2 linked regions of the Paractinoplanes abujensis genome follow. The protein of the gene in region 1 interacts with the protein of each later gene in a pairwise test. Links are inferred from orthologs where the notes say so. Each region holds a gene or a part of one and is shown in the gene's direction. Other genes may lie near its edges.

Region 1 (6,350 bases):
CTGGTCTGGCTGGTCTACGGCACCTCGGTGCTGGGTGTGCGCGAGGTGAAGGTGGTGGGCACCCAGTTCGTGGCCGTGACGCAGATCGAGCAGGCCGCCGCGGTGCCCGACGCCGAGCCGCTGGCCCGGGTCGACCTCGACGGCGTCCGGGCCCGGGTGCGGGAGCTGCCGCCGGTGGAGCGGGTCGTGGTACGCCGCAGCTGGCCGTCCACCTTGGTGGTCGAGGTGGTGGAGCGCACGCCGGTGGCCGCGGTGCCCCAGCACGGGGAGTTCGCGCTGATCGACCGTACGGGGGTGGCCTACCGGACGGTCAAGGAGCCGCCCGCTGGCCTGCCGCTCGTACGGGTCGATTTCCCCGGAGCCTCCGACGTGAACACGCGGTCGGCGCTGACCGTGCTGGCGGCCCTCAGCGACGAGCTGCGCGAGCAGGTGGTGGCCGTCTCGGTGGCCGCCCCCGCGCAGATCAAGCTGGAGCTGAGCAAGGAGCGCACGGTGGTCTGGGGCGACGACACCCAGAGCGACACCAAGAGTCAGGTCGCGACGGTCCTGCTCAAGCGGGCGGGTAAGGAGATCGACGTCTCCGCCCCATCGGTCGTGACGATCCGTTAATAGCAGCGTCTAACGGACATAGGGGCGGAAACGCCATATTTTGGTCGAGGTTACGGGTCGGTCGGATTTTCGCCACGTAAGCGGACGCCGACACGCCGCGCCGGTTCTTTGGTTGATGTGGGATGTCCGCTTACGTTGCCACCAGAGGTTGAGTGGTTGACATAACTCTCACCCTCTAGTAGAGGGTGAGGGTTTCCTCGCCCTCCCTTGTACGGCAGCGGGTGACGAAGGTGCGGTCTGGCCGGACCGCACGGGGCCCATGACACCCACTAACCCTGGAAGGGAAGGCTGAGCCCATGACACCTCCCCACAACTACCTGGCGGTCATCAAGGTCGTCGGGATCGGCGGCGGCGGCGTGAACGCCGTCAACCGAATGATCGAGGTCGGGCTCAAGGGCGTCGAGTTCATCGCGATCAACACCGATGCTCAGGCGCTGCTGATGAGCGACGCCGACGTCAAGCTCGACGTCGGCCGCGAGCTGACCCGGGGCCTCGGCGCCGGCGCGCAGCCCGAGGTCGGCAAGAACGCCGCCGAGGACCACCGCGACGAGATCGAGGAGGTGCTCAAGGGCGCCGACATGGTCTTCGTGACGTGCGGCGAGGGCGGCGGCACCGGGACCGGCGGTGCGCCGGTGGTCGCGAACATCGCCCGCAAGCTCGGCGCCCTTACCATCGGCGTCGTCACGCGGCCGTTCTCGTTCGAGGGCAAGCGCCGTCAGGTGCAGGCCGAATCCGGCATCGACGAGCTGCGCAACCAGTGCGACACGCTCATCGTCATCCCGAACGACCGGCTCCTCGCGCTGGGCGACCGCGGAATAAGCATGATGGACGCGTTCCGTCAGGCCGACCAGGTGCTGCTCTCCGGCGTGCAGGGCATCACCGACCTGATCACGACCCCGGGTCTGATCAACCTCGACTTCGCCGACGTCAAGAGCGTGATGAGCGGGGCCGGCAGCGCGCTCATGGGCATCGGCAGCGCCCGCGGGGACAACCGCGCGGTCGAGGCGGCCGAGAAGGCGATCTCGAGCCCGCTGCTCGAGCAGAGCATGGACGGCGCCCGCGGCGTGCTGCTCTCCATCGCCGGTGGCTCCGACCTGGGCCTGTTCGAGATCAACGACGCGGCGCAGCTGGTCACCGACGCGGCCCACCCGGACGCGAACATCATCTTCGGTGCGGTCATCGACGACGCGCTCGGCGACGAGGTGCGGGTCACCGTGATCGCGGCCGGCTTCGACGGGGGCACGCCCTCCTACAAGCCGTCCGAGCCCGCCCGCAAGGTCGTGCAGCAGCCGGCCGAACGCACGGCGGTCACACCGCCGGCGCCCGCCGCCGCCGCGGCGTCGACCACGCCGGCGCCGGCTCCGGCCCAGGCCACGCCGCCGCCGCGGCGCGTGCTCTTCGACGACGTGGACGTGCCGGACTTCCTCAAGAACGGCTCGTGACCGGTGAGGGGCGGCGGGCCGAGCTGGCCGCCGCCCTGAGCGACGTCAACGACCGGATCGGCCGCGCCTGCGCGGCCGCCGGTCGTCCCGCTGACGAGGTCACCCTCGTCGCGGTGACCAAGACCTATCCGGCCAGTGACGTGGTGCTGCTGACGGGGCTCGGTGTCACCGACGTCGGCGAGAACAAGGATCAGGACGCGGGCCCCAAGGCCGAGCTGGCCCGGGCCGAGGGAGCCACCCCGCGGTGGCACTTCATCGGTCAGCTGCAGCGCAACAAAGCCCGCTCGGTTGTCCGGTACGCCGACGTGGTGGAGTCGGCCGACTCGGTCCGCCTGGTCGAGGCGCTGGCCCGGGCCGCCGCCGGGCGCTCCGAGCCGCTCGACGTGCTGGTGCAGGTGAGCATCGACGGTGATCCGGCGCGTGGGGGCGCGGCGGGCGACGACCTGTGGCGGGTATCCGACTCGGTGGCGGCCGCGGACACGCTGCGGCTGGGCGGGGTGATGGCGGTGGCCCCGATGGACTGGGACCCCGACCGGGCCTTCGCGACCCTGCGCGAGCTGTCGGAACGCCTGGTCATCACCCATCCGGGGGCTTCCGTCATCTCCGCCGGCATGAGCGGCGATCTCGAGGCGGCGATCCGGCACGGCGCGACACACGTCCGAATCGGCACTTCTTTGCTCGGAATGCGAAACCCGCTGCGGTAGCCTTGCGGCGGGCAGCAAACTACATGGGTGTTGTTTACGCGACACCGCTCGCGACCAGGGTTCTGATTCGCGCGGCGGTGGGTAAGCGTGACGGCGCGGCACGTCGCGGGACGAGGGACTGCTAAGACCTTCCGACCGTGCAAAGGGGGAATGCGGTACGCCGAGGGGGTGCGTTCCGCAGCAGCGGACGAAGGTGGGGGCACATGGCTGGTCGGGTCAACTCGGGGTGGCGTGACGGGGTGATGGCATGAGCGCGCTTCGCAAGGCGGGCGTGTGGCTGGGCCTCGTCGAGGAGGACGACGACCGCGGCTACAACGATTACGACGACAGCTCCTACCGTCCTCGCAGCCGGTACTCGGGAAGCCGGTACGCCGAGGACGAGTTCGCCGACGAGGAAGACGTCGAGGAGGAGCGTCCGGTGCCGCGGGCGCGCACGGAGCGCAGTCGCCCGTCCGACCGTCTGTCGTCGCATGCCGACCTGGACGACCACGATCGGGTGGAACGTGCCGAGCGCAGCGAGCGGGCCAGCGTCCGGTCGATCACCCGGCCGAGCACGGTCAGTGACAACTCGTCCGCGCTGAGCTACTCCACTCGGGAGAATCTGGCCCTGGCGCCGCAACCGGTGCACCCGCCCGAGACGCGTCCGCGCCCGGTCGAGGAGGAGCAGCGGTATCAGATCACCACGCTGCACCCGACCACCTACCGCGAGGCGCGCACCATCGGGGAGCACTTCCGCGACGGGGTTCCGGTCATCATCAATCTCACTGAGATGGATGAAGGTGACGCCCGCCGGCTGGTCGACTTCGCCGCCGGACTTGCCTTCGGCCTTCGCGGTACGATCGAGCGCGTTACTAACCGGGTTTTCCTGCTCTCACCGGCAAATGTCCAGGTCACCGCGGAGGACAAGGCCAAGATCGCCGAGGGTGGGTTCTTCGGGCAGGCCTGAGGCGGGCCGCGCGCAGCCCGCCACCCAGATGGGGGATCCGCACGAGTGCTCTCGATCGTGTTCCAAATATTGTATTTAGTCGTTTACATCTTCTTCCTCGTCCTGCTTGCCAGGTTCGTGCTGGGTGCGGTACTCCAATACGGTCGTCGGTGGCAGCCCAGTCGTGGGGCGTCGGCGGCATTGGAAACGGTGTGGAGCGTCACTGATCCGCCCCTCAAGGCGTTGAGGCGTGTGATCCCCCCGCTGCGCATTGGTAACGTGAGTTTGGACCTGGCTTCCATCGTGCTGCTGGTTATCCTGTTCGTGCTCATGAGGTTCGTGCTTCAAAGATTGATCCTGAACTTCAGCTAAACAGCAGCCCCAACCGCGGCCGCGACTGACCCGAGGAGTTTCGATGCCGCTGACCCCGGCCGACGTGCACAACGTCGCCTTCAAGAAACCCCCCATCGGCAAGCGGGGGTATGACGAGGAGGAGGTTGACGCCTTCCTGGACGAGGTCGAGCGTGAGCTCGCCCGTCTGATCGAGGAGAACAACGAGCTGCGCGCCCAGGTGGAGCGCGGCGGTCGGGGTGGCGCGCCAGCCGGTCCGAGCGCCGACCCGCGCCTCGCGGCCGAGCTCAACGAAGTCAAGGCACAGCTCGACCGTGTGCAGCGCGACAAGTCGCAGGCCGAGCAGGCCGCGCGGCAGATGCAGGCCGAGCTCGAGCAGGTCCGTGCCCAGGGTCCGGTCGGTGGTGGCGCCGCTGGGTCCGGTGCTGACGGCGAGCAGCAGGCCCTGCGGGTGCTGATGATGGCCCAGCGCACGGCCGACGACCACGTCGCCGACGCCCGCCGCGAGGCCGACAAGCTCCTCTCCGACGCCCGCTCCAAGGCCGAAGAGGTCACCCGCGAGGCCCGCGCCAAGGCCGACGCCCTCGAGCGCGACGCCCGTCAGCGCCACCAGGAAGCCATGGGCGGCCTCGACGCGAAGCGCTCCGCGCTGCAGAAGCACATCGAGGAGCTCAAGCAGTTCGAGCGGGAGTACCGCACCCGCCTGAAGGCGTATCTGGAGAGCCAGCTGCGCGACCTCGACGGCCGGGGCCAGGGCCTCGAGGCCGAGATGTCGCGGGCCGACTCCGGTCGTGCCGTCGGCGGAAGCGGGGGTCTCGCCGCGGCCGGTCTCGCCGGTTCGTACGGTGGCCGCAACGCCATCGAATCCGGGCGCTGAGTCTTCTCTCTCCCTCCGGCACCTCGACGAGGATGAGCCATGATCGTTGTTAGCCTCCTGCTCATCCTCGTCGCGGTGACGCTGCTCGTGCTGGGCCTCACCGGCGGGTCGAGCACCCTGCTCATCTGCTCCATCGTGGCCAGTCTCGTGGCCGCGGTGTTCCTGGTCATCGGCGCGCGTCAGGCCGCCGCGACCCGGCGGGCAACGGCCGCCCCCCAGGACAAGGAGCCGGCCGCCCCCGCCGACGAGAATTCCGTCTTCGTGGCCGAGCCCGAGTTCGCCGCCGCGGCCCAGGAGGCCGGCGCGCGCCGCTCCGCCGCATACGACGACCCGTACGACGCCCGGCTCGACGACCCGTACGACGACCAGCGGGAGACCGTTCAGTTCGACCCGGGTGACCTGGCCGCTGCGCGGCCCTCGGCCGGTCCCGACTTCTCGGCGGCCGCGGACGGGCCCGCCTACGCTGATCACGCCGACACCGCCGTCTTCGCCGATCAGGCGGGCGCCGCCCCGGCGGGCGATTTGTCAGCAGATGAGGCCCGACGTCGGGATCTTGAGTCGCCGGACCACGAGCGGGCGCCCGATTACGAGCGTGCCTCGGATGCGATCAACGCCGCCCGCAGTGAAGCCTCCGACGAGGACGCGTGGCCCCGCCGGCCGGAGAACGCCGCGGGTTCCGGACCCGACGAGTTCGCCGAACCCGACGACGACGACCCCGACGACGAGCCGCTGCCCCAGTCGGTGCAGCCTGCCGACGCCGTACGGGTGGCCCGCCTCGACGCCGAGGTGCTCGTGGTCGACGGGCGCCCGCGCTATCACGTGGCCGACTGCCCCAGCCTGGCCGGGCGGCTCGCCGAGCCGATTCCGGTGCGGGAGGCGGTCGAACTCGGCTTCAGCCCGTGCGGGCTGTGCCGCCCGGTCGACCGCCTGGTCGGCGCGGACGCCCGCCGCTGACGGCCGTCGCGGGCGCGGCCGAGGGCAGCCGGGACCGTCGGAAAGGGCACGGAAACCGGGCCTCCCCGGGACCGGCGCCGATCGGCACAATGAGGCATGGTCAAGCGCCGCGTGCCCCCGCCCGACGAGAGCCGGCTCGCCGTGCCCGTGCGGGTGCGTCCCGGTGCCGGCCGCAACCGGGTCGGTGGGCGTTACGAGGGCCCCCACGGCCCCGCCCTGATCGTCGCCGTGGGCGCCCCGGCCGTCGACGGCAAGGCCACCGAGGCCGTGCGTCGCGCGCTGGCCGAGGCGCTGGCTGTGCGGCCCGCCGATGTGGAGCTGCGGCTCGGCGCGACGAGCCGCGACAAGGTCTTCACCGTCGCCGCGGCCGGGGCCGAGGTCGCCGGGCGGCTGGCCGCGCTGCGGGACGGTACGGGCGGCCGGTGACCGGTGGGCTGGACTACGCGCTGCTGATCGGCGCCGGTGTCCTCCTGGTGGCGGTGGCCGCC
Region 2 (6,375 bases), 3.2 Mb from region 1 along the record:
GCGTCCGGCGACTTCGACCAGGCGGTCGAGTTCCTGCGCATCAAGGGCGCGAAGGACGTCGGCAAGCGGGCCGGCCGCACCGCGGCCAACGGCATCGTCGCCCACTCGGGCGGCGCGCTGCTCGAGCTCAACTGCGAGACCGACTTCGTCGCCAAGACCCCCGACTTCGTCGCGCTGGGTCAGCAGCTGGTCGAGCTGGGCGAGCAGAACAAGGTCGCCGACGCGGCCGCCCTGCTGGCCGCCACGCTGCCGGACGGCAAGACCGTCGCCGACACGGTCCAGGAGTACTCCGCGAAGATCGGCGAGAAGATCGTCGTGAACCGCTTCGTGATCCTCGACGGCACCGTCGCGGTCTACCTGCACCGCAAGGCGCAGGACCTGCCGCCGCAGGTCGGCGTGCTGGTGGAGTACACCGGCAAGTCGGACGAGGCCGCCGACGCGGACGCCCGTGGCATCGGCATGCAGGCCGCCGCCATGCGCCCGCGCTACCTCACCCGCGAGGAGGTGCCGGCCGACGTCGTCGAGTCCGAGCGCCGCATCGCCGAGGAGACGGCCAAGGAGGAGGGCAAGCCCGAGAAGGCCCTGCCCAAGATCGTCGAGGGCCGGGTGAACTCCTTCTTCAAGGACTTCGTTCTGCTCGAGCAGGCTTCGGTCGTCGACAACAAGAAGACCGTCAAGCAGATCGCGGACGAGGCCGGGCTGACCATCACCCGCTTCGTCCGGTTCGAGGTCGGCCAGGAGTAAGCGGGCCGCCGATGGAGGCAAGGGAGGCCGGGTACGCGATTCTGCGTCCGGCCTCCTTCTCCCATAAGGTCTCTGCTGAGCGTTCGAAGGGAAGGCGGGTCTCATGACATTGGTGACCGAGCAGGCAGTTCCGGTTGGCAGTTCGAACCCGCCCGCGCGGCCCCGCCGGGTCGTGCTCAAACTCTCCGGTGAGGTGTTCGGCGGGGGCGCGGTCGGCGTCGACCCCGACATCGTGCAGGGCATCGCCCGGCAGATCGCCACCGTGATCCGCCGCGGCATCCAGGTCGCCGTCGTCGTGGGCGGCGGCAACTTCTTCCGCGGGGCCGAGCTGCAGAAGCGTGGCATGGACCGCAATCGCGCCGACTACATGGGCATGCTCGGCACGGTCATGAACGGCCTGGCCCTGCAGGACTTCCTCGAGAAGGAGGGCGTCGAGACGCGGGTGCAGACCGCGATCACGATGGCCCAGGTCGCCGAGCCCTACATCCCGCTGCGCGCCATCCGGCACCTCGAGAAGGGCCGCTGCGTCATCTTCGGCGCCGGCGCCGGCATGCCGTATTTCTCCACCGACACCGTCACCGCCCAGCGCGCCCTCGAGATCCACGCGGACGTCGTGCTGATGAGCAAGAACGGTGTCGACGGCGTCTACAGCGCCGACCCCCGCGTCGACCCCGACGCCAAGAAGCTCGACCGGCTCACCTTCCAAGACGTGATTCAGCAGGGCCTGCGCGTGGCCGACCAGGCCGCCTTCAGCCTCTGTGAGGAGAACGACCTGCCCATGCTGGTCTTCGGTGCCCAGGGCGACGACACGATCATTCGCGCCGTGAGCGGCGAGAAGATCGGCACCCTGATCACCGCCTGACAACCCACCACCGAGGAAAGCAAGGGAGGCGAGAAGAGCCGGTGATCGACGAGACCCTCTTCGAGGCCGAAGAAAAGATGGAGAGCGCGGTAGAGCACGCCAAGGAGGAGTTCGCCGCGATCCGTACGGGGCGGGCCACCCCGGCCATGTTCTCCAAGATCGTGGTCGACTACTACGGCGCGCCCACGCCGGTGACGCAGATGGCTTCGGTCGGCGTCCCGGAGCCGCGCATGGTCATCGTCAAGCCGTACGACGCGTCGCAGCTCGGCGCGATCGAGCGGGCCATCCGCGACTCGGACCTCGGGGTCAACCCCAACAACGAGGGCACCCAGCTGCGCATCCACCTGCCGCAGATGACCGAGGAGCGGCGCCGCGACATGATCAAGGTCGCGCGCAGCAAGGCGGAGGAAGGCCGGGTGGCGATCCGCAACGTGCGCCGCAAGGCCAAGGAGCAGCTGGACCGCCTGGTCAAGGACGGGGAGGCCGGCGAGGACGAGGGCCGTCGCGCCGAGAAGGAGCTCGACGACACCACCCACAAGTACGTGTCTGTGGTCGACGAGCTCGTCAAGCACAAGGAAGCCGAGTTGCTCGAGGTCTGATGTCCTACCTCGATCCGCGTGCCGGGCAGAGCGCCGGCGACGACACGAGCGTGCCCGCCTGGCACGCGGGCGAGGACGTCCCGACCGGGCAGCTTCCTCTGGTTCCGGCGTCTGACCGCAACGTTCCGGCGTCTGACCGCAACGTTCCGGCGCCGGAACACATCATCCCGACGACCGAACAAAAGCCGCAGATGGGTCGCAGGCGCGCCAAGGGCCGGGCCGGCCGCAACCTGCCGGCCGCGATCGGTGTCGGCGTCGGCCTGGTCCTGGTGGTGCTGGGCTCTCTGGTCATCTGGCCCGACGCGTTCCTGGGCGTCATCGCGCTGGCCTCCGCGGTCGGCGTCTACGAGATGGTCCGGGCTCTGCGGGCCACGGGCGCCGACGCTCCGCTCATTCCGCTGGTCGCCGGCTCGCTGCTGATGGTCGGCCTGGCCTGGCGCGAAGGCCCCGACGCGCTGCTGCTGGGCCTGCTGGTGACGATCGCCGCATCCGTGATCTGGCGCATAGCCGACGGCGTGGCCGCGTTCCGCCGCGATTTCGTGGCCAGCGTCATGATTTCGATCTACGTGCCGTTCCTGCTGAGCTTCGGTGTGCTGCTCCAGCTGCCCGACGCCGGCGAGGACGGCCAGTGGCGGGTGCTGTGCACCCTGCTCGCCGTGGTGCTTTCCGACACAGGTGGCTACGCGGTCGGCGTCTTCTTCGGCAAGCACAAGATGGCCCCGTCGATCAGCCCCGGCAAGACCTGGGAGGGCTTCACCGGCTCGGTCGTCTCGGCCGCCGTCGGCAGCGCCCTGCTGCTGCACTTCCTGCTGGACATTCCCTGGTTCTGGGGCGTGCTGTTCGGCGCGTTGCTCTCGGTGGTGGCCGTCGCCGGTGACCTGGCCGAGTCGATGCTCAAGCGCGATCTGGGCCTCAAGGACATGAGCAACCTGCTGCCCGGGCACGGCGGCCTGATGGACCGGCTCGACTCAATCCTGTTCGCCGTCCCCACGGCCTACCTTCTGTTCGCTCTGATCGGGGCGAACACGTGACCGGCACGCACACAGGCAAGCGTGCGAGACTGGTTCTGCCATGACGATTCTTCCGGTCATCCCGACCAGCCTCGACCAGCCCGACGCGGTGGCCACCAAGCGCCGTCCATCGATGCCCCCGCGTCACCTCGCCGACCTCGACCTCGCGGCCCGCCAGGCGGCCGTCACCAGCCTCGGCGAGCCCGCGTTCCGGGCCAAGCAGATCTCCACCCACTACTTCGGCCGCCTCGTGCGCGACGTCGACGCGATGACGGATCTGCCCGCCGCGTCCCGCGCCCGGCTCACCGGTGACCTGCTGCCCACGCTGCTCACCCCCGTCCGCGAGCTGGCCTGCGACGACGGCGCCACCCGCAAGACGCTGTGGCGGCTGCACGACGGCTCGCTCGTGGAAAGTGTCCTGATGGGCTACCCCGATCGGGTGACGGCGTGCGTCTCGAGCCAGGCCGGCTGCGGCATGGCCTGCCCGTTCTGCGCCACCGGCCAGCAGGGCCTGACCCGCAACCTCTCGATCGCCGAGATCGTCGACCAGGTGGTCTACCTGGCCGGCGTGGCCGCCTCGGGCGCGGTCACCGGCGCGCCGCCGCGGCTGTCCCGCGTCGTCTTCATGGGCATGGGCGAGCCGCTGGCCAATTACCCCCGGGTGATCGAGGCTGTGCGCAGGCTCACCACCCCGGCGCCGGAGGGTCTCGGGCTTTCGCAACGGCACATCACGGTCTCCACCGTGGGTCTGGTGCCCGCTATCCGCCGTTTGACGGCCGAAGACCTCAATGTGACCCTTGCGTTGTCCCTGCATGCCCCCGATGATGATCTGCGCGATGAGCTAGTGCCCGTCAACCAGCGCTGGAAGGTGGCCGAGGTGCTCGATGCCGCGTTCGATTACGCGGCCCGGACCGGACGCCGGATCTCGATCGAGTACGCCCTGATCAGGGACGTCAACGATCAGCCGTGGCGTGCCGATCTGCTCGGCAAACTTCTGCGCGGCAAGCTGGCGCATGTGAATCTCATCCCGCTGAACCCGACACCCGGCAGCAAGTGGGATGCGAGTCCGAAACCGGTCGAGCGCGAGTTCGTCCGCCGGCTGCGCGAGGCCGGGATATCGACGACGGTCCGCGACACCCGTGGCCGGGAAATCGACGGCGCCTGTGGCCAGCTGGCCGCGGGCGAGCTCACGGAGGCGAGCGCTGGGGGCGCCGCCGCCGACGCGGAGGTGGCACAGTGACTGGGCGCAGGTCCCAGCGAGCGGAGTGGGAGACGTTGTGACGAGTCAGGGGCAACGTTTCCGGCGGCGTGCTCTGCGCCGCGGCTACAAGGTGGATGAGGTCGATTCCTTCCTCGACCGGGTCGAGGCCACGCTCCAAGGCGAGCAGGTGGGCCCGCCCGTCGGCGCGCAGGAGGTGCACGACGTGGTCTTCCGCGTGCGCTTCGGCGGCTACGACGAGTGGCAGGTCGACCTGCACCTGGACCGTGTCGAGCGCCAGCTGGCCGAGCTCGAGGACAGGGGTGGCCGGGGCGCGCCCGCGCCCGACCCGATGCGTGACTCCCTGCGCGGCGGCCTCTCCGCGGCCAAGCCCGGCCTGGGTGCGGCCATGAGCGGTGGCGGCATGGGCGGCGGCCAGGGCATGGGCGGCATGGCCGGCGGTGGCATGGGCGGCCGGATGGCCCCGCCCACCGAGCGCCTGCCCGCTCCGCCGGTCCGCGACGACCGCTTTCAGCAGCAGCCCCCGCAGCGTGGCCAGATGCCGCCCGACCCGTACGGGCGGTACGACGAGCCCACCGGTTACGGCCAGCCGCAGCAGCCGCAGTTGCCGCAGCGCCCCGCCGGTCCGCCCCCGCCGGCGTACGACCGTGACCCTCGCGACCCGCGTGACCCGCGCGGCTACGACCGGGGCGGCTACGACACGGGCAGCTTCGAGCAGCCGACCGGTGGCTTCGACGGGTTCGAGGCGGGCCGGCACGGCAAAACCGACATGACCGCCGAGATCCGCATGCCGCAGCGCGAGCAGCAGGATCCGCGTGGCGGTTACGGCGGCCCCCCGATGAGCGGCCCGCCCATGGGTGGCCCGCCGATGGGCAACGCCCCGATGAGCGGCCCGCCGATGGGTTACGGCGAGCCCCAGCAGCCTCAGCTGCCCCCGCCGATGGGCGAGCCCGGCGGCGAGCTCTACCGGGTCGACCAGCTGCGGCGCACGTTCCAGCCGCGGCGCTTCGGCAGTGGTTACGACCCCAGCCAGGTCGACCGGCTGTTCGAGGGCATCCTGCAGGCGATGACCGGCCGCGGCCCGATGCCCGTACCGGAAAATGATCTCGACATGCTGCAGTTCGGCCTGGTGCCCGGCGGCTACTTCGAGGCCGAGGTCGACGCCGCGCTCCGCGAGGTCAAGGACATTCTGACCCGACGCCGCTGACAGGAAAGGGGCCCCGATCGAGGGCCCCTTTTCCTTGTCGCTCGGTGGAACCGCGCCTACTGGTCTTCGGGCTTCAAGCCGTTGCGCCGCAGCACCACGTCGGCCAGCACCGCGCCGACGAGCCCCACCGCGAAGACGACGAGCCAGACGTTCTCGGTGTTGCCCTCGTGGTTGCCCCAGAAGAACATCAGAATGATCGCGGCCGAGATGATCGCCGCGCGTCGCGCCTGCTTGCGGTTGCCCGGCTTGAGCTGGTCGGGGGCATACACCGGTTCCTGATCGGCAGCCACGCCTGGTCCTTCCTCGAAGGTCGATCGCATCCGGTTCCAGTCTCGCACGACGGCTCCGCGCGCGGCCCACCAACCCGGACCCGGTACCTTCGATGCGGTCGGGTTCACGGATCGAGGGAGTAGAACGGTGCGGATCACGGGCACGGGACACGCGAGCATGCGGATCGACACCGCCGCGGGCAGCATTCTGTGCGACCCGTGGGTCAATCCCGCCTATTTCGCCTCTTGGTTCCCCTTCCCCGACAATTCGCTGCTCGACTGGGAGACCCTGGGCGACGTCGACTACCTCTACGTGTCGCACCTGCACCGCGACCACTTCGACGCCGAGCACCTCAAGCGCTTCATCAGCAAAAAGGCGACGGTGCTGCTGCCGGAGTATCCGACCAGCCAGCTCGAGGACGAGCTGCGCGACCTCGGCTTCACCAGCTTCTACAAGACCCGGTC

What was found.
Region 2: the proteins of ftsZ (region 1) and rlmN interact in binary tests that used the Escherichia coli proteins (3 or more experiments, as listed by UniProt). The link is inferred for Paractinoplanes abujensis from one-to-one orthologs.

What each region holds. Positions count from the first base shown.
Region 1 is NZ_JACHMF010000001.1:4,912,818-4,919,167, reverse strand. What follows is about bases 58-2,978. They hold ftsZ (cell division protein FtsZ), read left to right. Parts: upstream 58-905; coding sequence 906-2,051; downstream 2,052-2,978. Other genes in these bases: BKA14_RS22170 (YggS family pyridoxal phosphate-dependent enzyme), read left to right, coding at 2,048-2,755; BKA14_RS22180 (cell division protein FtsQ/DivIB), read left to right, coding at 58-609. Also shown: more of BKA14_RS22180, read left to right, coding at 1-57; BKA14_RS22165 (cell division protein SepF), read left to right, coding at 3,003-3,701; BKA14_RS22160 (YggT family protein), read left to right, coding at 3,747-4,052; BKA14_RS22155 (DivIVA domain-containing protein), read left to right, coding at 4,096-4,908; BKA14_RS22150 (hypothetical protein), read left to right, coding at 4,948-5,862; BKA14_RS22145 (DUF167 domain-containing protein), read left to right, coding at 5,959-6,288; BKA14_RS22140 (potassium/proton antiporter), read left to right, coding at 6,285-6,350. UniProt on the Escherichia coli protein: Essential cell division protein that forms a contractile ring structure (Z ring) at the future cell division site. The regulation of the ring assembly controls the timing and the location of cell division.
Region 2 is NZ_JACHMF010000001.1:8,097,370-8,103,744, forward strand. Bases 2,420-5,365 are described here. They hold rlmN (dual-specificity RNA methyltransferase RlmN), read left to right. Parts: upstream 2,420-3,276; coding sequence 3,277-4,455; downstream 4,456-5,365. Other genes in these bases: BKA14_RS37315 (phosphatidate cytidylyltransferase), read left to right, coding at 2,420-3,236; BKA14_RS37325 (DivIVA domain-containing protein), read left to right, coding at 4,493-5,365. Outside these bases: tsf (translation elongation factor Ts), read left to right, coding at 1-744; pyrH (UMP kinase), read left to right, coding at 848-1,606; frr (ribosome recycling factor), read left to right, coding at 1,648-2,205; more of BKA14_RS37315, read left to right, coding at 2,397-2,419; more of BKA14_RS37325, read left to right, coding at 5,366-5,641; BKA14_RS37330 (DUF2631 domain-containing protein), read right to left, coding at 5,698-5,931; BKA14_RS37335 (Rieske 2Fe-2S domain-containing protein), read left to right, coding at 6,059-6,375.